Regions from separate parts of the Paraburkholderia sp. GW821-FHT02A12 genome, predicted to be linked through region 2. Evidence: riboswitches for the same ligand, from Rfam matches in the RefSeq annotation. Region 2 holds a riboswitch; the other holds the start of a gene.

Region 1 (11,884 bases), on a different contig from region 2:
AAGGTCCCAAGCAAACCCGTAGCAATTTAGCGCATGGACCAAGAGGACGGCCGTCGACGGAGGAAGCCTATTGTGAAATCCCGCTTGCAGGAACAAAAGTTGGGCTGCAGAGCCGCAATACCCCTCCGGACCGTGGGTGCCGGACACAAGGATTAGAAGGTTCTTGGCATCCCGCCGCCCAAAATACGCTACATCTGTGAAAAGCTCTTCACCCAGCGGTCCCTTTGCGACGTGGGGGTAAGCGTTCGACGTAGGTGCCGCCTTTAGAAACCGGTTTCGCGCGCCAAGGTATGTATCAGAAAAAACAATAGCAGCGGCATCTTTCGCACCGTCAAAGTTCATTGTATGGAACCTCCCCGTCCCTTGCTTGCGTACATAGCAGAGCCAATCGTGGCAGTTCGCCTCGCGAACCAAGAGCGAAGCGGTTATTTCCCACGCCTACAGGTAGAGTGCGACGACCACATTTTGCAGCTCTTGCTTTTAGTAGGCGAGTCAGCGCCACGCACGACGTCCACATTAATATTACTATGCTCCCGACGCGGGCTTTTCCGAAGTTTTATCCTTGGGCGGTCGCAATTCGGCGCTTTGCCGACAAACAGCGAGCAATTCTCGCGTGTATTGTTTGGGATGCGGCCCTGTCCTGTTGCTCGCTTGTCGGTGCGTTGTCCCCCCGGCGCTCACGAATAACGCCGGAGGTAGCGGTTGGCGACTGCGTTCGAGGCAACTGTGGTGTTCATCGGCGCGGACTTGAGTCCCCGATCCCTTCTGGCGCGCAAGCTCAACGATGGACGTTACGTGCGCACAACTCGTCGTCTCTCAGATGGCGACTTTGCGTTCTCTCCGTCATTAAAGGCTCGGACCTGTTACGGACAACGCGGGAATTCGGCCGAAGCAACCCCCACATTGAGGAAATCCCGCATTAGACGGCGCTACAATCTTTAGGCACCTGATACAAAGGAAGTGGGGCGTTGACCAGCGTTAATCGGACGTTCATTAGTTACCGAAAATTGCCGTTGGGGCTCAAACTGACCGTAACAGACATGTCACGGTATCGCTACTCGCGTCCTATTTCAGGCAATCCCCAACACACCGTCAATTGCTCAACGACGCTCTAGGGCACTTTTGAATGTTCCAGTCGGCGTGAGGCAAGGTTACAGGTTTTTACGACGCGGCCAAAAGTGATGAATAAGCTCACGTAGGCCGTCCACAGACCCAGCAACCGCATTGGAAGAATAGGCGATGACTTTCGCAACAACACAGCTCTCACCCGAGTTTCCCAACGTCGAGGCACGTCACGTCGATAGACGCCGCTATCCACATGGCGTCGCCTATCTGGATGGGCAATACCTTCCGATGTCAGAAGCAAAGGTATCAGTGCTCGATTGGGGTTTCCTGCATTCTGATGCGACGTACGATACTGTCCACGTCTGGAACGGAAAATTCTTCCGACTGGATTTGCATCTCGACCGCTTTTTTGGCGGTGTGGAGAGATTGCGAATGACGCTGCCTTATGATCGGGAAGAGATCACGACCATCCTGAAAAATTGCGTCGCTTTGTCGGGTCATAAATCTGCATATGTCGAAGTGATTTGCACTCGCGGCACGTCGCCGACCTTCAGCCGGGATCCTCGTCAAGCGGAGAATCGTTTTATCGCGTTTGCGGTTCCGTTTGGTTCAGTGGCGAACAAGGAGCAGTTGGAAAGAGGGCTGTACCTTGCCATTAGTGACACGGTTCGCATTCCGCCAAAATCCGTCGATCCTGCAATCAAGAACTATCATTGGCTCGACCTTGTAAAAGGTCTTTACGACGCCTATGACAAGGGCGCGGAGACGGCGCTGGTCGTGGATACGAATGGCCATATCGCAGAGGGTCCGGGCTTCAATGTATTTCTTGTAAAAAATGGGGCGTTAAAGACGCCCGCTTTCGGTGTATTGCCTGGCATCACGCGCCGAACCGTCTTCGATCTCTGCTCGGAAATCGGCTTCGCGGCTACAGCTAGCCACATTACGCGCGAAGAAATCAAAACGGCTGACGAGGTGTTTATTACTTCGACAGCTGGCGGCATCATGCCCGTGACTCGAGTCGATGACGTTGCGATCGGGAACGGAAAGGTGGGATCCAGTACCCGCAAGCTCATGGACCTCTATTGGCAAAAGCACGAAGATCCGGCGTGGACGACTGCGGTCATCTACCAGTGACCGGATGTGTGCTATGAGACAGCAACTTGACAAACGGCTTCGCGACGATCTACAGGAATTATCGTCGCGCAAGCTATTGAAGATCGAGCAGGAACTGGCATCACCTCAATCCGCCCACGTCCGCCTTGGCACGACGAAGGACCGAGAGGTGCTGAACATGTGCGCAAACAACTACCTCGGCTTGGCTAACAATCCGTCGTTGGTGGAAGCTGCACACGCCGGTCTTGACCGACATGGCTTTGGGATGTCGTCGGTGCGTTTCATTTGTGGGACGCATTCGGTTCATCGCGCGCTCGAAACGAGGCTTAGTGACTACCTGCGGACCGAGGACACAATCCTGTTCGGCTCCTGCTTCGATGCGAACGCCGGTCTCTTTGAAGCATTACTCGGTCCGGAGGACGCGGTAATCAGTGATAGCTTGAATCACGCTAGCATCATTGACGGCATTCGACTTTGTAAAGCAAAGCGCTTCCGCTATGGAAATAACGATTTAGGCGAACTTGAGCGTGCTTTGCATGACGCACGTGACAGCAGAACGGTGCTTGTCGTCACCGATGGCGTTTTTTCGATGGACGGCATCGCCGCCAATCTGCCTGGAATCTGCCAGCTCGCGAAGCGTCACGGCGCCCTGGTTATGGTTGACGACTCTCACGCAGTGGGGTTCATCGGTCCGCAGGGTCGTGGAACGCCGGCTTTGCACGGGCTGGAGGCACAAGTCGACATTGTCACCGGTACACTTGGTAAAGCACTGGGCGGCGCGTCCGGTGGATATGTCTCCGGCCGTGGTGAAATCATTGCATGGCTGCGACAGCGTGCGCGACCCTACCTCTTTTCGAACTCGCTGATGCCGGCACTCTGCGAGGCGTCGTTGACGGCAATTGAAGTGGCCGAACAGGCGGACAGCCTGAGGGAAAATCTGGCCGCTTGCACCTCACAGTTGCGCCGAGGTTTGAGTGCTCTCGGGTACCGGGTCTCCGGTATAGATCACCCTATTGTGCCCGTAATAACGGGCGAGGCCGCGGTTGCAGTTCAGATTGCAGACTATTTATTGTCGCTAGATATTCTGGTTGTACCTTTTTCATATCCCGTGGTGCCGGAGGGCATGGCGCGGATCCGCATGCAAGTGAGCGCGGCGCATACAGCGGAAGACATGAGAAAGGTAATCGCGGCATTCGAGTCGGCCCGGAACGTCGTTGAGGGGGCCCGGGCTCAAGCCCTCTAATTTTGCTCGCAAAGGTGGGCGAAGGAAGGCCCAATGGCAGTCTCAGCTCTCATTCGCGACGGGAAGCGGATGCAACGTTGTAGGTCCGTTGCGCCCCGCTTTTCTTGGTCCGAAAAGCAGCCTTCATTCTGCCCGGCCGTGTGAACCTTGTAAAATCGGCCGGCCGGACACCTTGCCATCACTTCAGGAGGGTGACGGAAACAACTTGGCCGGCAAGGAAAAGCAGCGCCCCCTCGGCGCCGCAATCTCAGAACAGTTGCCCCACAGACAGAGTCTAGCTCCGCTGTTGGCGTGGCTGGAAAGCTTGCCAACCCGCGCTCTGGCGTTGGCTCGTCTGCTACCGATCGGAAGGACCACCGAATATTGGATCGTCGGCGTCTATCGGGAATTCAAAGCTGGCTTTAACCCGGTCCATTACAACCATGGTCTTGAAACTCTTGATATCCGGATTTTCGCGGAAGAACCGACGAGTGAATTGCTCGTAGTCGTCCATGTCCTTTGCTGTGATGACAAGCACGAAGTCTGCATCGCCGGTAGCGTAGAAACCCATCATGACTTCGCGAGTGGCTCGAATCGCGCTCTTGAAGCGATCTACGATATCCGCTCTCTCTCTTTCGAGCGACACCAGCACGATCATGGTAACCGCACGACCAAGGGCTTTCGGCGAGACGATGGCCACCTCCGCCTCAATGATTCCCTCAGAACGCAGTCTCTTTAACCGTCGCTGACATGCCGACGATGACAAGTTGACGGCATTGCCGAGTTCATCCGATGTGAGGCGGTTGTTTCTCTGAATCCTCTCGAGGATCGCCGCATCGATTTTATCCATACACGACATGCTTTTTTCCTGCACGATTTGACAGTAGGCCGCTTTATTTAAGCATAGCTCGGGCCGGTTGCACGGTCAATTCGTGTTTTCCTAGGTGCGAGACGCCGTTTTTTCTCGCCCAGCCGCCCCGGTCGAACTGCATGACGCTGATAACCCGCACCGTTCGGATCCACATCGCCTTGCAGTTCAGGTTCATGGGCCTTCTGGCCAGCGAATTCGGTGCACGCACGAGAGTCATCCCGACCTTTTGACTCGGCACTTGTAACGCTTCGCTCGAAATACCGCTTCACAAGCACCAATCCGGTCTCGCTCTTGGCGAAGTAAGGAAATGCTTCACTTGCGCGCGGTGCAGGCTTCGAAAAGAACCCACTGATGCGCCGCCGACAGTGCAAGAGATCGTTGCTTAAGCGTCGGCAATCCTGCACGTTGGTATCTGATTCCTCAAACAGAAGCGGCCCCGTGGCTCCCCACGAGACGATTTCTATATATGTCGAGTCACGGTCCCTGGTTCTCCTCCTTGGGCCTAGCCAAGACGGTAATCCCATAGGCGAAATCCTTCACGACGAAATGCGGTTTTTCGTTTCCCCAGCAAAAAAGCGATCGCCAAATTCACGTGACGGCAATTCGCCAAGGGCCGCGGTCGGACGTCCATCTCTTTCGACGTGGTTTGCGCCTCGCGTGTGAGCAGCCCCAGTTTCGGCAGCCGAGGTGCCCAATGACGGCGATCGGGTTGTATTGAACGGGCTAGGCCCAATACCGTTAACAAGATCGAATTTCTGTTAACTTTCAAGTCTCTGCAACAACAAGAAGAGCTTGAAGGATGGCAAGAACGGAAGCAACGCTGCCCGGCGGGGCGCGGCTGGCGGACTATCTGACGGTGGGGTATCTGGCGCTGAACTGTTCGCTGGGACAGGTCAAGGAGGCGCTCGCGACATGCGGCGTGCAGACGCGTGTGCGGCGCGACATGCCGCGTGAAGTGCTGGTGTATTTCGTGATGGCGATGTGCCTGTATCCGCGCGTGGCCTATGAGGAAGTGTTTCGTCTGGTGATCGAGGGACTGCGGCGCATCTACGGCGACCAGGTGCGCGACGCGCAGGTCAGCAAGGCGGCGATCTCGCAGGGGCGAGCACGGCTGGGCTGGCAGGTGATGCGCGAGCTGTTCGCCCGACAGGCAGCGCGACGCCCGCGGGCTGCAGTTGGGGATTATGCGGGCTATCGGGTCATGAGCGTGGATGGCTCGACGCTGGATATGCCTGATGAGCAGGTCAATGCGCAGGCGTTCGGGTATGCAAAGGGCGGGCGTGGTGAAGGCGCGTATCCACAGATCCGCTTTGTGGCGCTGGCCGAATGTGCGACGCACGCGCTGTGTGAGGTCCAGATGGGCGGGGTGCGCGAGGACAGCGAACAGGCGCTCACGCGGCAGCTGTTTCCGGCGTTCTCGAGCGAGATGCTGGTGCTGGCCGACCGCCTGTTCTATGGGTATGACATGTGGCGCGACGCGGTGGCCACCGGAGCGAAGCTGCTGTGGCGCGTGAAGTCGAATGTGCGACTGCCGTGCGAGGTGCCGCTGGCAGACGGTTCGTACCTGAGTACCGTATATGCCAGCGACACCGACCGGCGACACCAGCGCAACGGCATGCAGGTACGGGTCATCGAGTACCGCCTGGAAGGCGTGCCTGACGCCGAGCCGCAGTATCGCCTGATCACCAATTTGCTGGACCCGGTAGTAGCACCTGCCGTCGAGCTGGCGGCGCTGTATCATCGGCGCTGGAAAATAGAAGAGATGTTCGATGAGATCAAGACGCATCTGTGTGATAGGAAGAAGGTGCTGCGCAGCAAGACGCCTGATCTGGTACGTCAGGAGTTCTATGCGTTAATGCTCACGCACGCGGCGATCCGCCGCCTGATGTACGAGGCTGCCCAGGACAGCGGGCAGCGACCTGAAGACCTGTCCTTTGTCCATGCCGTGCGTGTGCTGAACCGACGCCTGCCCGAGGCGGCGGCAATTCCCCCCTGAGCAATGGCAAAGCTGGAAACAGAGTCTGCTGCGCGAACTCGCCAGCGGGCGTGCGGTGCAAAGCCGCGGTAAACGTAATCCCCGCGGCGTGAAGCGAAAGATGTCGAATTTCCGGATACGCCGACGATCGGAGCCGCTGAATCAGCGAATTTCACCGAAAGTGATCATCAAGTGAACAGTACTGGGGCTAGGCCACTGAAATTTGGTCAATCTGCACTGCATTTTCGTCAGTTCAAGGGCCGCGAGAACGCGTGGGCGCAAACATCGACGAAGATTGCCAACAGTCGTAACATACCTAGCGAGAAACGATGAAATCGAAGCGGCAATCGCTATGAAAGGCCGGCGCACCGTTGACTATCGAGGAGGTCGACCTCGAAGGCCCACGTGCCGGTGAAGTCCTAAGGCAACTACTACAAGGGGCTGAGCGCAAGCACAAATGGGGTTTTCTGTTGTTGTAATGTTGCCTTGCCGACGTAGATGAGAAGGTGAAGGGCTGCTGTACTACAACCGGTCATGTCGGGCTGACGGCCCGGACACTGATGAAAGACGCGCGCGCAAGGGCCTCGTCCGCTGACCGGGAATGAAATCCCTGTAGCCATATCAGGTATGCCTCGCGCAGGTCCAACCCGCTTCACATCACCGCTGGCAGTGCAAAGTGATCGGCTATTCGCTCATGGTGTTATGGCGCGCGTTGGAATAGGTTCGGCGTCGCGTGCTATTCGAGGTGAGACGATGAAGTTCGTCGCGCTCCCGACGAGAGGTATGTTGTCTTGAGCAGTGCGCGACGGAACGGGGAGCCAGACGGGGAAGCGTCGCGCGTACGGACGCCCATGTAGCACGCCGGAGCAAGTGACCTCCGTGAACATCGACATGTCGCCCGCGTTCATCAAAGGTGTCGGCGAACATAACGGACCGAAATTGTGGCCTGCGTCGAGCACGGAAGAGCAGGCCGCGTAGCTGAAAGAGACGGCGCACAGCACGGAGGAAATCACCGCGACCGTGCCGCAGAACGCGGATCATGCGGCCGTGGTGTCGTCGCTCACGCAGAGGCTTAGCAGATGCCCATGTAGCCGCCAGTTGTGATCGCGCTACGCCTGTGCCAATGGGCAAAGGATTTCAGCACAAGGGGATTAATACGGCTAGCCAAATGCTTGCTCCGCGCAGATTTAACGAGTAGGCTTTGCGCTGTTCTGCATTTGCAGTGCGGGAGAGATCGCTCAAAGCGACGCCGACGGAGCAACCGCCCCGGAAACTCTCAGGCAAAAGGACCGTGCTGCAGGAACATCTGGAGAGCGGCGTTTTACGCGCCCACCGAAGGGGAGCTTGTCACCGCACACGTCGGACAGGCGAAACTCTCAGGTACATGGACAGATGGGGCATCGGTGCCGGTTCATCATCGGCCGGCGATGACCAATAAATCTCTGAGCCATGTCATGTCACACATTGCAGTTATTGGGGCTGGGATCACCGGTGTTACGACCGCATACGCCCTTGCCCGCCGCGGTCACCGCGTTACCGTGATCGAGCGCCACCGTTATGCGGCGATGGAAACTTCCTTCGCGAATGGCGGACAACTTTCTGCCAGTAACGCTGAGGTCTGGAACAGCCGCGCGACGATCTGGAAAGGATTGCGCTGGATGTTCATGAAGGATGCGCCCCTTCTCATGAACCCGCGTCCCAGCTGGCACAAGTACAGTTGGATCGGTGAGTTTCTGCGTCAAATCCGGAATTATCGCGCGAACACGATTGACACCGTCCGTCTCGCCATCGCGGCACGTGAACACCTGTTCTCGATAGCGGAGAAAGAAGCCATTGAATTCGACCATGAAAAACGCGGCATCTTGCATTTTTACGCGACACGCAAAGAATTCGAGACGGCTCTGAAAGTGAACGGTCTGCTTCGAGAGGGTGGCTTAGATCGAAGACCCATCACTCCGGAAGAAATACGCACGATTGAGCCCGCATTGCATGGCGAGTTCTATGGCGGCTTCTTCACTGAATCGGACTCGACGGGGGACATCCACAAGTTCACGCGCGGTCTTGCTGAGGCTTGTGTGAAGCTCGGCGTCGTTTTCCAATATGACACCACGGTTTTGTCGATCGATGAAGTACACAATCACGGGCTCGCGATTTCAACGCGCCGTGACGGCCAAGCTGAGATAGCACAGTTCGGAAGCGCGGTCATCTGTGCTGGTGTTGGGAGTCGCGCGTTGGCTTCATACGTCGGCGATCACGTCAATATCTACCCTGTAAAGGGCTATTCGATTAGCGTGATGCTTGACGATAGCACTAGTCAACAGGCGGCGCCCTGGGTGAGTCTGCTTGACGACAAGGCAAAGATTGTCACCAGCCGGCTTGGGAAGGACCGGTTTCGCGTTGCGGGAACCGCCGAGCTCAACGGCATCAATCGGGACATCCGCGCCGACCGCATCCAGCCCCTCATTGACTGGACACGCGAGCACTTCCCTAACGTTGCGACCTCCCGTGTCATCCCATGGGCTGGCCTGCGCCCCATGTTGCCTGGAATGGTGCCAAAAGTAGGCGCGGGTCGTAGGCGCAACATCTACTACAACACCGGCCACGGCCATCTGGGCTGGACACTTTCGGCAGCGACTGCCGAAGCTCTGGCTGAGGTTGTTGGCGATGCCGAAAGTAGCGATACGGAACGAATTGTCCCCCCATCGAATGCCAAAGTCCATGAAGTGGACGTGGCTTGATCTTGGTCCGTCAATTCCGCTCACGCAGCCTGAGAGCCGGGAAATTGGTGCATTTAAGGGTGCAAGCTTCCCGGCCCCAAATTCCCATGCGTCATCTACTTAAAGATTTGTCTTGAAATCACGCGCGGCTGGCCGCCGTGCCAATGACGGTGTGGATCAGGCCCGACTCTGCGTCCACGCCAATGTACGCTTCCATCCCGAAACTTATTGCGTTGCTCGTAAACAAAGACGGCGCGGGTCCACGTTCTTCGAAGTCCAAGGACCGCGCTTGAATGCCGTTGTCGATTCAAAATAAGCGGAAATTGCGCCGGTCGATCGAATTGATTGGGGAAAGTCCGCTTCGGCGGCGTAGTACGCGTGGGCTAAGGAAAATTAAGCCAGTTGCAGCAGCTCAGCCTTGAACCGGTCTTCGTTGGCCAAAACCCGTTCGTTGAGCGGGCTCAAGCCGCGCCAGTGAAGAGAAAACAAGCAAGCTGATACCGTCGTCTTTTCTTACGACAGGCAAGGAATATGTTGGATGCAATCGTTGTTGGAGGGGGTATCGTAGGCATCTCTGCCGCACTGGCGCTTCAACGGCGCGGGATGAAGGTCATGCTGCTGGAACAGCAGTCCGTTGCGCAAAACTGTAGTTCCGTCAGTGCGGGCGTAATCTATCCGGGCGCATTTCCTTTCAGCACCCACTATCGCATTCCGGACCTGCCGACCGCCTTCTTCAAGTCAAGTTCTTCTACCGCGCTCGATTGGCGCTCGGCTGCCAGGCTCCTTCCGTGGGCGATCAAATACGCGAAGTCATCGACCTCGGGCATGGTCTGGCATGGCACAGACCTACTACATGATCTTTGCCGGCACTCACTTCGGTCTTATGGTTGCTCTTAGGCGCCGACCTGCCGCCGATCGCTAGAAGCGGCTACTTGGCCGTTCATCTCTCCTCCCCCGAAGCAGACCGAGCCGTCTGCTTGAACTCGATTCGCACCTCGCTCGGCGCGGCTGCACGGATGGTGTCGGGCGCAGAGTTGGCGGCGCTAGAGCCCGCCATTTGCGGTCTCGCAATTGGGCCAAATGCGGCCGATGCGAGTTTCCTTGAAGGATCAGCTCACGTCGTAGATACCGCCGCATTTGTGGCCAGTCTCGTGGATGTATTTGTGCAACGTGGAGGCCTCAATTGCGTTGACAGGGCGCAGAGCGTCGAAAGCGCACCGGGTGGAAAGGCCACCGTAAGATGTGCTCGAGCGGACTACTCAACCCGAACGGCTGTTCTCGCGACTGGCGCGCACTCTAACCGTCTCCTGGCAGACTGCGGTCATCGCATTCCGCTTGTTGCTGAGACGGGATATCACCTTGAGTTAGACGTCGATCCTGGTTTCATTACTCGACCTGTTTCGATGCCGAGTCTAGGAGTTGTTCTGGCGCCGAGCGAACACGGGGCCCGGATCTCGGGAATCAGTCACTTCGGTGCGCCAGGTTTTCGCGGTCGCCCGAGCTTGCTGTTGTCTGCGCTGGATCGCGTGCGCGAACGTCTACCTACGCTTAGAGCTCGCCCTGGATTCGATGTGCGCAGCGGTGAACGTCCAGCTACGCCAGACTCCTTGCCGGTCATCGAGCAGGTACCCGGCCATCCATCCATTTTTGTGTCCACGGGGCACGGACATCTCGGACTTACGTTGGCCGCTGTCTCGTCAGGGATTCTGGCGGACTTGGTGACTGACGGCTCGTCCAGATATGCAAGCGAACTAAGCTCGCGAAGATTCCGCAGAACCGCGAAGCGCCACTCGGTTCTGCAAGCGGCATAGACGGTAGGCGACAACCAACCTCTAGGATACTCGCGCCACGACCCCCAATGCAGAGAGATAGCAGCACGATGGTTGCGCAGTGATACCGCGATCAAGTTCAGCAGGTTTACAGCGGGAGTTCGGCATTTCTTAGTCGATTCTTAACGCCCGACGCTGGGTGCTGCAAGACAGTCGAACAATGTCCGACAGAAAACGACACGCACGTTTTCAGTTCATGCAATTGCTTCACTTGCGACGTTTAAGAGGATGGAGAAGTTCATGAAAAGTGTGGGGCTGTCTTTGGGAACAATGGTCCAAGATTGGCTGGCGCCCGATCCTAAGAAAGGGTTCAGAGTCAGCCACCACAGACGGTCCAAGCATGGGCGCTATGTTTGCGTCGCGGTGCATCCTCCCACAAGAACGTGAAGGAGCCGCTATGCGGATTGCAGGACCTAATGGAACGCTCAAGCTGAGGTCAAAGCTTCCGATGGAGCAGGCAATGGCTAGTCCGAGATCAGCTAACGGCGTGTGGTCACTAGTCCATCTTCGCAGCAGGGTCTCGGAATTTGCGGCGCTTCATCTCTCCTGTTCGCGACGGAAGCACATGAGCACCGGGGGCGAAGGTGGTTCTCGTTGTTTAAGAAGCTACCCGCGATACCGTGAGAAAAAAGAGGCGGCGCCCGTGTTGTCGGGCGAAGCGCCGCCAAACCACCTGAGAGTTGCGCCGATCCCTGTCAGAGGCGACGCCCGAGCATCATGCAGTCCGCTGGAAGCGAGGCCGACCGGGGGCCTTTGGTGAATCGAAGCGAGAACAATTGTAGAGATACGCGGTGGCGGAAAATCAGAGAATGGCAGTCGCAAGACGCGATTTTCCAGCGAATGAGTTTCCGCCATAGCAGAAACGGGCATCGAGATCGGTGCTAGTCTGGCGGGGTAACGCTCGGGGAGAGCAATGCTGCGTAAAAAACCTGAGAAAGAACCAATGGCTGTGCCTAGGATATTCCCCGTGAGGATGCCATCGAACCTCGATGTTCGCGAATCGCAGCCATCGGATTACACAGTGATCGCATCGCTGCTGCGTCAACTGGGCTATGAGTTGACTCCTGTCCTGGTTCTCGAAAAGATTGAAAC
Region 2 (11,884 bases):
ATCATCGTTCTGCTGGCGGTCTACGTCGATAACTCGACTCGCACCGGCGCCGGCACAGACAGTCTCTCCGAAGCCGAGGTCAGCGCCCGCATCAAGCCGTTGGCGCAGGTCGACATTCGTGACGCCAACGCGCCACGCGTCTACAAATCCGGCGAAGAAGTCTACAAGGCCGTTTGCTCCGCGTGTCACGCGTCGGGCACGGCAGGCGCGCCGAAATTCACCAATACCGCCGACTGGGCGCCGCGCATCACGCAAGGCTTCGACACGCTCCTGCATACGGCGCTGACCGGCAAGGGCGCGATGCCCGCGCGCGGCGGCACCAGCCCTGACGACTACAGCGACTTCGAAGTCGCCCGCGCGGTGGCGTACATGGCGAACAACTCCGGCGCGAGCTTCCCTGAACCGGCTCAACCCGCAGCGGCGGCTTCGGGTGCGGCAGCAGCGTCGGGCGCAGCCGCCGCGGCGCCGGCCGGCGCCTCGGACGCAGCGGCCGCCCAAGCCACAGCTGCCCTGGCGGCGATGGCAAGCGTGCCGCAAGCAGTCGCGCCAGCAGCAGGCGCCACGCAAAGCGCGGACGCATCGCAAGCCGGCAAGGCGCTGTATCAGCAGGTTTGCCAGGCATGTCACGCGGCAGGCGTGTTGAACGCACCGAAATTCGGCGACAAGGACGCTTGGGCGGCGCGTCTGAAAGAACCGATGGACACCGTCTACAACTACGCGCTGCACGGCAAGGGCGCGATGCCGCCGAAGGGCGGCTCCACTGCCTCCGATACGGACGTGAAAGCCGCTGTCGATTACATGGTCAGCGCGGCGAAATAAATCGCCTTTGTGGCGTGTCCGGCAACACGAAAAATCCCTGCGCCGTGGCTACACGAGCAGGGATTTTTTACGCGTGATTCGTTTTATGCGCCGGTATGGTTATCGTCTGGTGCAACAACAATCGCCGGCCGGCTAAACGCCTCGACGAACGCCAGCGCCGGCGTACTTCGCGCGAGCGACGTGAAATGCTCGCGCAGGTCGGCCGGCGCGAGCCACGGATAGCTCAAGCCCTTTTGCAACGCTGCGAGCAAGGCACCGTCCGCATCGGGCACGACATCCATGCGCGCGATGTGGATATGAAAACCCGTGACGTTCGCCGCGTCATCGAATCTCCAGCGATACACGCCATGGCCGACGCGCAAGGCCCCGGTCGCGAGTTCGCGCATCACCACCAGCCACGGTAAAGCGTCGATCGTGCGGTCATTGACCGTCAGCGAGTCGCACACGTAATAGGTCCGGCACTGCGCATACTGAGCGCCGAAATCGCTCACGAGCGTTTTCGCGATCGCATCGGTTCCGACGGTGCGCGCCGGAAACGCGATATTCGACGTCGCCAACGAAATGGTCAGCACCGCGTCCGGCGCAAAGGCCTCGGCGATGCGTTCGGCACGCGTGTTGTCCTTCGCGTCGATGTAGGTTTCGAGCGCGCGGCGATAGTGCGCGAGGGGCGGCGTGGTCATGCAACGGTCTCCGTGTAACGTCCAGTTATCGAGCCGTGCCACTGTAGCGCCCGCGCCCTTCAAAACCGCCGATGCACCTGCCGCGCGCGGGGTTTTGCCAACGCGCGCTCGCGTTCACATTCAGGGTTTCTGCAACAGCGCCTTCAAACTTGCGAGCCGGTCTTTCGGCGACATCGGCGCTTCCTCGGGCGTCGGCGGCGGCGCATCGTCGAGCAGCATTTCGGGGATGAAGCGCGACGGCTCGCACACCACCGTTTCGCGCGCCCGCTTACGCTTCTTGCACCAGTTCAGATGCAGGCTGCGCTGCGCCCGCGTGATCGCGACGTACATCAGGCGGCGCTCTTCCTCGATGCGCGCGTCGTCGACCGGTTCGTCGTCGGCGCCGCCGCGGTGCGGCATGATGCCTTCCTCCACGCCCACCAGAAACACGTGCGGATACTCCAGCCCCTTCGATGCGTGCACCGTCGAGAGCCGCACCGCGTCCGGATCTTCTTCCTTGCCTTCGAGCATCGACATCAGCGCGACCGTCTGGATCAGGCCGAGCAGATTCTTGCCGGTGTCGGCGAGGCCGTCGGCATTGTCGTAGCCGGTTGCTTCGCCGCCGTTGCCGAGATCGGGCTCAGCCTTGGTGCCCTTACGCTTGAGCCATTCCATGAACTCCAGCACATTTTGCCACTTGGCCTGCGCCTGACGTTCGTCGAACGCATCGTACAGATAGGCTTCATAGTGGATCGCGTCCATCAGTTCGTCGAGCAAGGTGCCTGCGGCATCCTTCTCGGCGCGGTCGGTGAGACGCTGCATGAAATCGCAGAACACGCGCATCGGCTCGATCTGACGCGGCGAGAGCCGCGCCTCGATGCCGCCCATGTACACCGCCTCGAACAGCGACACCTTGGCCTGGCCGGCGAACGAGCCGAGCGCCTCGAGCGTCGTATTGCCGACGCCGCGGCGCGGCGTGGTGATCGCGCGGATGAACGCGGGGTCGTCGTTCGCGTTGGCGATCAGGCGCAGATAGGCGCAGATATCCTTGATCTCGGCTTTGTCGAAGAACGACTGCCCGCCGGACAGCACATACGGAATCCGTTCGCGCCGCAGCACCTGCTCGAAGATGCGCGCCTGGAAATTGCCGCGATACAGGATCGCGTAGTCGCGGAAATTCGCGCGCCGTTCGAACTTGTGCGCGGACAGGCGGAACACCACGGATTCCGCTTCGTGCTCTTCGTCGTTGCACGGCGTGACAGTGATCGTGTCGCCCATGCCGTGCTCGGACCACAACTTCTTCTCGAACAACTTCGGGTTGTTCGCGATCACATTGTTGGCGGCGGTCAGAATGCGCACCGTCGAACGGTAGTTCTGCTCCAGCTTCACCAGATGCAGCTTCGGGAAATCCTTGCCGAGCTGCGCAAGGTTTTCGAGCGTCGCGCCGCGCCAGCCGTAGATCGCCTGGTCGTCGTCGCCCACTGCCGTGAACGCCGCGCGCGGGCCGGCCAGCTGCTTCAGCAACTCGTACTGGCAGGCGTTGGTGTCCTGATATTCGTCGATCAGCAGATAGCGCAGCTTGTTCTGCCAGCGGTCGCGCACCTGCTCGTTCTTCGCGAAGAGTTCGGCGGGCAGGCGGATCAGGTCGTCGAAATCGACCGCCTGATACGCGTGCAGCGTCGCCACGTAGTTGCGATAGACGATCGCGGCCTGGTGCTCGTCCTCGTTCGCGGCGATCGCGATCGCCTCTTCGGGCATGATCAGGCCGTTTTTCCACAGCGAGATGATCGACTGGATCTTGCGGATGAAGCCCTTGTCCGTCGAACCGACCTGTTCCTGAATCATGCCGAAGCAGTCGTCCGAATCCATGATCGAGAACTGCGGCTTCAGGCCGACGTGTTCGGCTTCCTGACGCAGGATCTGCACGCCGAGCGAGTGGAAGGTGCAGACCGTCAACTGATTGACGGGCACTTTGCGGCCTTCCTTGCCGGGCGTGGTGAGCGTCTTGCCTTCGAGCAGCTTGCCGACGCGCTCGCGCATTTCCGCCGCGGCCTTGTTCGTGAACGTGACGGCGGCGATGTGGCGCGGCTCGAAGCCTTTGGCTTCGATCAGGTGCGCGATTTTCTGCGTGATCACGCGCGTCTTGCCGCTGCCTGCGCCGGCGAGCACGAGACACGGACCGTCGAGATAACGGACCGCTTCATTTTGAGCGGGGTTCAGGCCTGCGGACATCGTCTGTGGATGGGTAATGCGGTTGAGGGCGCTTGGGTGCGGGTCGCCAGACCGAAGGCCCCGGGGGCATGCTGCGCAGAGCGGACGGCTGGAACGGGCGCCTCTCGTGGTGCGAAGGGCGTTCCGGCTCGCCGCGATCCGCGCGAGAGGAGCGATGTTAACACGGAAGCACACGGAGGCCCGCCGTGGCTGCCTTAACAGCCGCGACGACAGATAGCTCCGACAGACACCCGCGACGACGCTGACAGTCCGTCTTCGGGACATGCCACAATTACGTTGTTGCGCGCCGTCGCCGCGGTGGCAAAGCGGCGCGCCGTTTTTGCAGGAAGACACGCATGTCCGCATCGTTGAAGATTGGATTGATGGGTTACGGTTTTGCCGGCGCGACCTTCCACGCGCCGGTGATCGAGCACTGCGGGCGGGCGAGCGTCGCCGCGATCGCGACCAGCCAACCCGAGCACGCACTGGCCGACTATCCGCACGCGAAGGTGGTCGCCGATCTGGACGCGCTGCTCGCGCTCGACGAAATCGACTGCGTCGTGATCGCGACGCCCAACGACACGCACTTCGACCTCGCTCGCCGAACGCTCGAAGCGGGCAAGCACGTGGTGGTCGACAAGCCGGTCACGCTCACCGCCGCCGACGCGCACACGCTCGCCAACATCGCGCTCGTCCGCAGCCGGCTATTCGTGCCTTTTCACAACCGTCGCTGGGATGGCGATTTTCTGACCGTTCGCGATCTGCTCGCCAGCGGCGAGTTGGGGCGCATCACGCAATATGAATCGCATTTCGACCGGTTCCGGCCGGAGATTCGGCAGCGCTGGCGCGAGGAGGCTTCGCGAGGCGGCGGTTTGCTGTTCGATCTCGGACCGCATCTGATCGACCAGGCGCTGGCGTTGTTCGGCACGCCGGCGACGGTTTCGGCGACGGTCCGGGCGCATCGCGATCAGGCTAGCGCGCCGGATTATGTGCATATCCAGCTGGGCTATGGCGCGTTCGAGGTCGTGTTGCATGCAAGCGCGCTGACGGCGCTGGTCGCGCCCAGGTTTGCGATTCACGGCACGCGCGGCAGCTATGTGAAATACGGGCTCGATACGCAGGAAGATCAGTTGAAGGCCGGCTTGCGGCCGGGGGATGAGGGGTTTGGCGCCGGCAATACGGCGGGCGTATTGCGTGTGCTTGAAGGCTCGCAAGAGGTTGAACGCGAGGTTCCCACTCGCAACGGGAACTATGCCGGGTTTTATATTGCGCTCGCTGATGCCATTCAGAACGGCGTGAAGTTTCCTGTCAGCGCGCAGGATGCTGTCGATGTCATGACGGTTGTCGAGCTTGCAGCCCGGAGCTCGGATGAAGGGGTTCGGCTGGGATTTGAGCGTATTCGATAAGAAAGAAAAAACCAGCGGCGCGGGGGCAAACAGACAAATGCCGCCGCCCAAAAAACCAAAACTGACAATCCGGAAAGGAATATCCCGTTACAAAAAACCCACCCGAGCAGTCAGCGCCCGGCAAGGTGAAACCGTTCCTATTCCAGGCAACAAAACAAACTCGGGAGAATCCATGCATCGTTCCATCCGCGCACTCACCGCATGCGCATTGCTCACCTCGCTGGCCGCCTGCGTGGTGGCCCCCCAACCCGCGCCCGCGCCGCGCCCCAATCCGCAGCAAATCGCGGACCAACGTCTCCATCAGGTCGACGGCCGCATCGATAATCTCGGCCGCCGTATCGACGCCCGCGTGAACGAGGGCTACTACCCGCCCCCGCAAGGCGCCGCGCTGCATCATCGGCTGGACGTGATCCGTCAGGAAGCCCACGACATGGCCGCACAGCACGGCGGCGGCATCTCCGGCGACGAACAACGCGTGCTGAATCAGGAACTGGACAACGCAGCCCACGCCATCGGCGAATAATCGCGCACCAAGTCGGGCATCGAAACAACGGCAGCAATCGCGCGGGCATCACGTCCCGCGCTTTTTTTTTGAGGTACGCGATCCCGCCGCGCCAATCGGCATGCCGCTTGCAGGCCTTTATTTGACAAGCCCCCGGCCCTCGCGTACATTCGCCGCACGCGTCGGGAGAGCGCGCTGGCCGCATTTTTCAGCAGGCCGCGCCGCCGAAGGGGCACACCCGCAAACTCTCAGGCAAAAGGACCGACCGCGTCGAAGAACCCGCCTCACGGCCAAGGTTTTTCGCACTCTGGAGAGCGGCAGTAGCCGTCTGCGTCGTGCATATGACTCAGACTTAGGCAGGCTGCCCACCGAAGGGGCGCGCGTTTCACCGTAGCGATTCGAATCACGTCGCCCGGCAGCGCAATCTCTCAGGTATCGAGGACAGAGGGGTCATGCAACGCATCGCTCGCAGGCATCAGGCCGCGAGGCGTCGCGCCGCATGGCCTTTTTTGTTTCGCGAGATGCCCGAGGCCCCATGACCGAACTCAAACACACTCCGCTCAACGCCACCCATCGTGCGCTCAACGCCCGCATGGTCGATTTCGGCGGTTGGGACATGCCCGTCAACTACGGCTCGCAGATCGACGAACACCGCGCCGTGCGCACCGACGCCGGCATGTTCGACGTCTCGCACATGTGCGTCGTCGATTTCACCGGCGAGCGCGTGCGCGCCTTCTTCGAATACGCACTGGCGAACAACGTCGCCAAGCTGCAAACGCCGGGCCGCGCGCTCTACTCCTGCCTGCTGAACCCGAACGGCGGCGTGATCGATGATCTGATCGTCTATTACTTCGGCGAAGATCACTTCCGCGTGGTCGTCAACGCCGGCACCGCCGATAAAGACATCGCCTGGTTCGGCCAGCTCAACGCCGAAAGCGGCTTCGGCCTGACCATCACGCCGCGCCGCGATTACGCGATCGTCGCCGTGCAAGGCCCGAATGCGCGCGAAAAAGTCTGGCAAACCGTACCGGCCGTACGCAACGCCACCGAAGCTCTGAAGCCCTTCAACGCCGCGCGCGTCGAAGGCACGCCGTTCGGCGAATTGACCGTCGCGCGCACCGGCTATACCGGTGAAGACGGCTTCGAAATCATCGTCCCGGCAGATCACGTCGTCGCGCTGTGGAACGCGCTGCGAGCACAAGGCGTGCGTCCGGCGGGCCTCGGCGCGCGCGACACGCTGCGCCTCGAAGCCGGCATGAACCTGTACGGCCAGGATATGGACGACAACGTCTCGCCGCTCGACGCCGGCCTCGCATGGACCGTCGATCTGACGTCGCCGCGCGACTTCGTCGGCAAGGGCAAGCTCGAAGCAGAAGGCTCGAAGGCTGCGTTCGTCGGCCTGATTCTGCTGAAGGAAAACGGCAAGGCGGCAGGCGTGCTGCGTGCGCATCAGAAAGTCGTCACGCCGCACGGCGACGGCGAAATCACCAGCGGCACCTTTTCGCCGACCATGCAGGAATCGATCGCCTTCGCACGCGTGCCGAAAGGCGTGCAGCCGGGCGACACCGTTCACGTTCAGATTCGTGACAAAGCCCTTCCCGCAGGCGTGGTAAAACTGCCGTTCGTGCGCAACGGCAAAGTGCTTGCGGTTTAAGCGGCCGCGCGTGCGTCTCCCTCAAGAAAACCCCGGGCCGCCCCAAGTTTTCCGCTCCGCAGGAAGTCCCCCGCCCCGAAGGAAGTCCCCTTGGGGGATTGGGGGATTGCCCCCTCGGGGCCTGGCGTGAAGCGACAGGTTTGGGAGCCCTTTTATTAAATACCTACCGAATTACACCGCATAGGAGCATCCGATGAGCATCCCGGCCGATCTGAAATACACCGAATCGCACGAATGGGTCCGCACCGAGGCGGACGGCACGCTGACGGTCGGCATTACCGACCACGCGCAGGAAGCGCTCGGCGACATCGTCTTCTTCGAAGTCCAGGAATTGGGCAAGACCGTTACGGCAGGCGACACCGTCGCCGTGATCGAATCGGTGAAAGCCGCTTCCGATATCTACGCCCCGGTCTCGGGCGAAATCATCGAAGCGAACACGACCGTGGCCGACACGCCTGATTCGGTCAACAGTGCGCCGTACGAAAGCTGGCTCTTCAAGATCAAGCCGGCCGACGGCGCCACGCAAGATGGTTTGCTCGACGCCGACGCGTACTCGAAGTCGATCGGCGCCTGATCCACCTACTCGTTTAAACCGTCAGGTGCGGCCTCCGTCAGCATGGCGCGCCGCACCGCCAGGGACACCCATGAAGCTCGAACACCCGGATCGTCTGATGAACCGCACTCCTCTCTCGCTCGCCGCGCTCGAAGTGCATGACGCCTTCGCCGAACGGCACATCGGCCCGGATTCGGCCGACCAGCATGCGATGCTCGAAGCCTTGGGCTTCGCATCGCGCGCCGCGCTGATCGACGCCGTGATCCCGAAGACGATCCGCCGCAGCGAAACGCTGCCGCTCGGCCCCTTCGCGCAGCCGAAGAGCGAGGCCGAAGCACTCGCCGCGTTGCGTGAACTGGCGGACAAGAACCAGGTGTTCCGCTCGTACATCGGGCAGGGCTATTACAACGCGCACACGCCGACGGTGATCTTGCGTAACGTGCTGGAAAATCCGGCGTGGTACACCGCGTACACGCCGTACCAGCCGGAAATCTCGCAGGGCCGTCTGGAAGCGCTGCTGAACTTCCAGCAGATGATCGTCGACCTGACGGGTCTGGCGATCTCGAACGCATCGCTGCTCGACGAAGCCACCGCCGCCGCCGAAGCGATGACGCTGCTGCAACGCATCGGCAAGCCGAAGTCGAACGTGTTCTTTGTGGCCGACGACGTGCTGCCGCAAACCATCGAAGTGGTGAAGACCCGCGCGACGCCGGCCGGCATCGAAGTGAAAGTGGGCCCGGCCGCGGACGCCGCGAACGCCAACGCGTTCGGCGTGCTGCTGCAATACCCGGGCGTGAACGGCGACGTGCGCGACTACCGCGCGCTGACCGAAGCGATCCACGCCGCGGGCGGCCATGTGGTGGTCGCCGCCGATCTGCTCGCGCTCACCGTGCTTACGCCGCCGGGCGAATGGGGCGCGGACGTGGCCGTCGGCAATACGCAGCGTTTCGGCGTGCCGGTCGGTTTCGGCGGCCCGCATGCGGCGTACCTCGCCGTGCGCGACGAATTCAAGCGTCAGATGCCGGGGCGTCTCGTCGGCGTGACCGTCGACGCGCAAGGCAATCCGGCGCTGCGTCTCGCGCTGCAAACGCGCGAACAGCATATCCGCCGCGAGAAAGCGACCTCGAACGTCTGCACCGCGCAGGCGCTGCTCGCGATCATGGCGAGCATGTACGCGGTCTATCACGGCCCGCAAGGCCTCAAGACGATCGCGCTGCGCGTGAATCGCATCGCGGCGCTGCTCGCAGCCGGCGCGAAAAAGCTCGGCTACACGCTCGTCAATGAGACGTTCTTCGACACGCTCACGTTCGAAACCGGCGCGCGCACCCAGGCGCTGCATGACGCGGCGACGGCCAGGCGCATCAATCTGCGCCGCGTGAGCGACACGCGCGTGGGTATCTCGATCGACGAAACCACCAAGCGCAGCGATCTAGCCGACCTGCTCGCCGCGTTCGCGCAAGCAGCCTTTGTCGACGAAGTCCCGCAAATCGATGCCCTCGACGCAGAACTCCCCGCACAGAGCACGGTGCCGGCAGCGCTCGAGCGCACCAGCGCCTATCTCACGCACCACGTGTTCAACCGCCACCATTCGGAAACGGAAATGCTGCGTTATCTGCGCAGCCTGTCGGACAAGGACCTCGCGCTCGATCGCTCGATGATCCCGCTCGGCTCGTGCACGATGAAGCTGAACGCGACCTCGGAAATGCTGCCGGTCACGTGGCCCGAATTCGGTCAGATTCACCCGTTTGCTCCGGCTGAGCAAACGGTCGGCTACCGCGAAATGATCGATCAGCTCGAACAGATGCTGGTCGCGGCTACCGGCTACGCGGCCGTGTCGCTGCAACCGAACGCCGGCTCGCAAGGCGAATATGCGGGCCTTCTGATCATTCACGCGTACCACGCGTCGCGCGGCGAAAGGCACCGCAACGTCTGCCTGATCCCCGCTTCGGCGCACGGCACGAACCCGGCGTCGGCGCAAATGGCCGGCATGCAGGTGGTCGTGGTCGCGTGCGACGCGCAAGGCAACGTCGATATCGAAGACCTGCGGAAGAAAGCCGCGCAACACGCCGGGAAGCTCGCGGCGATCATGATCACGTATCCGTCGACGCACGGCGTGTTCGAGCAGAACGTCCGCGAAATCTGCGAGATCGTGCATGCGCACGGCGGGCAGGTCTATGTGGACGGCGCGAACATGAACGCAATGGTCGGCCTGTGCGCGCCGGGCCAGTTCGGCGGCGACGTGTCGCATCTGAACCTGCACAAGACGTTCTGCATTCCGCACGGCGGCGGCGGACCGGGTGTCGGTCCGGTCGCAGTCGGCGCGCATCTCGCACAATTCCTGCCGAACCAGATTTCGTCGGGCTACGAACGCACGCCGAACGGCATTGGCGCGGTATCGGGCGCACCGTACGGCTCCGCTTCGATCCTGCCGATTTCGTGGATGTACATCGCGATGATGGGCGCGAAGAACCTCACCGCTGCCACCGAAACCGCGATCCTCAACGCGAACTATGTCGCGAACAAACTCGCGCCGCATTATCCGGTGCTGTATTCGGGCCCGGGCGGACTAGTCGCGCACGAGTGCATTCTCGATCTGCGCCCGCTCAAGGAGACGAGCGGCATTACCGTCGACGACGTCGCCAAGCGCCTCGCCGACTACGGCTTCCACGCGCCGACCATGAGCTTTCCGGTGCCGGGCACGCTGATGGTCGAGCCGACCGAATCGGAATCGAAGGAAGAACTCGACCGTTTCATCGAAGCGATGATCGCGATCCGCGAGGAAATCCGCGCGGTCGAAGAAGGCCGCTCGGACCGCGAAGACAATCCGCTCAAGCATGCGCCGCATACGGCAGCGGTAGTCATCGCGAATGAATGGAAGCATGCGTATGCGCGCGAAACCGCAGCCTATCCGCTGCCCACTCTGATCGCGAAGAAGTACTGGCCGCCCGTCGGCCGTGCGGACAACGTGTACGGCGACCGCAATCTGTTCTGTTCCTGCGTGCCGGTCGCCGACTACGAGTAATCGCCGCCATGACCGCGCATTGCCCGCAGGTTGTAAGCGGGCGCTGCGCGGTTCTGTCGTTCGTGCCCGCAAACGGCTAACATCACACACCGAATCAGCCCAACGAGGAGTTTCGCATGGCGCGAAAGGTGCGATTGATGCAAAGCCGGACCGAAATAAGGCGAGCCCAGACGTGGCAGCAGACGTGCGCGCTATTGTTGGCTGGCGCGGCCGTGCTGCTGCCGCTGCGGCAGGCGCAAGCCGCGATGAATTTTTGTGCGGCGCCCGCGCTGCAAACCAGCGAGCGGACCAACGCCGATCCCGGCGTCAAAGCCCTGGTGAGCAATGTGCAGGCGCATCTGAACGACCCGTCGCGAGCGCTCGCGACACTGCATACCGAAGGCACGCTGCCGCACGAGGGCATCTACGATCAGAGTGTCGAGGCGGAGAAAGATCTCCCCCTGCTGCGCGACGCCGCGTTGGCATGGCGCGCGACCAGCGACGATCGTTATCTGAAGCTGGTCGACCGTTTGCTGTTTGCGTGGGTCACGACTTACCAGCCGAACTTCAATCCCATCGACGAAACCCATTTTGAGGGCCTGATCCTCGCGTACGACATGACCGCGAGCGCGTTGCCAGTGAAAACCCGCAACGCGTCGATGGCGTTTCTGACGAAGCTCGCCAGCGGCTACATCGCGCAGATCGACGCGCAGCCGCGCCCGCTCAAGGGCACGTATCGCAACAACTGGCAGAGTCATCGAATCAAGCTGGTTGCGATGGCCGCGTTCACGCTCGATAACCGCAAGATGATCAATGCGGCACAGCGCCTGTTTGACGAGCATATCGGCGACAACATCGCGCCGGACGGCTCGACCGTGGATTTCGGCGAACGCGACGCACTGCATTACGTCACCTATGACCTGCAACCGCTCGTGACCGCCGCGCTCGCCGCGCGCCGCCACAACCGCAACTGGTTGCCGGAGAAGGGCACGAACGGCGCATCGCTGGAGGGCGCGCTCAACTGGCTTGCGCCGTATGCGGATGGCAGCAAGACGCATGAAGAATTCGTGCATTCGAAC

What was found. A riboswitch is a leader RNA that binds a small molecule or an ion and turns the genes downstream of it on or off. The one in region 2 is predicted to bind glycine.
Region 1: it holds a riboswitch for glycine, as region 2 does, so the genes downstream of both, AC07WT_RS29120 (D-amino acid dehydrogenase) here and gcvT (glycine cleavage system aminomethyltransferase GcvT) in region 2, are expected to answer to the same signal.

The regions. Positions count from the first base shown of each region.
Region 1 is NZ_JBWKWA010000002.1:1,714,633-1,726,516, forward strand. Features, by position in the region: gene AC07WT_RS29095 (DUF2817 domain-containing protein) at 1-342, opposite strand, end outside; gene AC07WT_RS29100 (aminotransferase class IV) at 1,240-2,199, shown strand; gene AC07WT_RS29105 (glycine C-acetyltransferase) at 2,213-3,421, shown strand; gene AC07WT_RS29110 (Lrp/AsnC family transcriptional regulator) at 3,759-4,250, opposite strand; gene AC07WT_RS29115 (IS4 family transposase) at 5,071-6,267, shown strand; glycine riboswitch at 7,462-7,548, shown strand; gene AC07WT_RS29120 (D-amino acid dehydrogenase) at 7,701-8,984, shown strand; gene AC07WT_RS29125 (FAD-dependent oxidoreductase) at 9,495-9,860, shown strand; gene AC07WT_RS29130 (NAD(P)/FAD-dependent oxidoreductase) at 9,851-10,774, shown strand; gene AC07WT_RS29135 (GNAT family N-acetyltransferase) at 11,706-11,884, shown strand, end outside.
Region 2 is NZ_JBWKWA010000001.1:4,457,298-4,469,181, forward strand. Features, by position in the region: gene AC07WT_RS20640 (c-type cytochrome) at 1-819, shown strand, start outside; gene AC07WT_RS20645 (hypothetical protein) at 903-1,499, opposite strand; gene AC07WT_RS20650 (UvrD-helicase domain-containing protein) at 1,620-3,710, opposite strand; gene AC07WT_RS20655 (oxidoreductase) at 4,046-5,095, shown strand; gene AC07WT_RS20660 (hypothetical protein) at 5,268-5,618, shown strand; glycine riboswitch at 5,771-5,871, shown strand; glycine riboswitch at 5,895-6,052, shown strand; gene gcvT (glycine cleavage system aminomethyltransferase GcvT) at 6,133-7,251, shown strand; gene gcvH (glycine cleavage system protein GcvH) at 7,445-7,825, shown strand; gene gcvP (aminomethyl-transferring glycine dehydrogenase) at 7,896-10,826, shown strand; gene AC07WT_RS20680 (alginate lyase family protein) at 10,943-11,884, shown strand, end outside.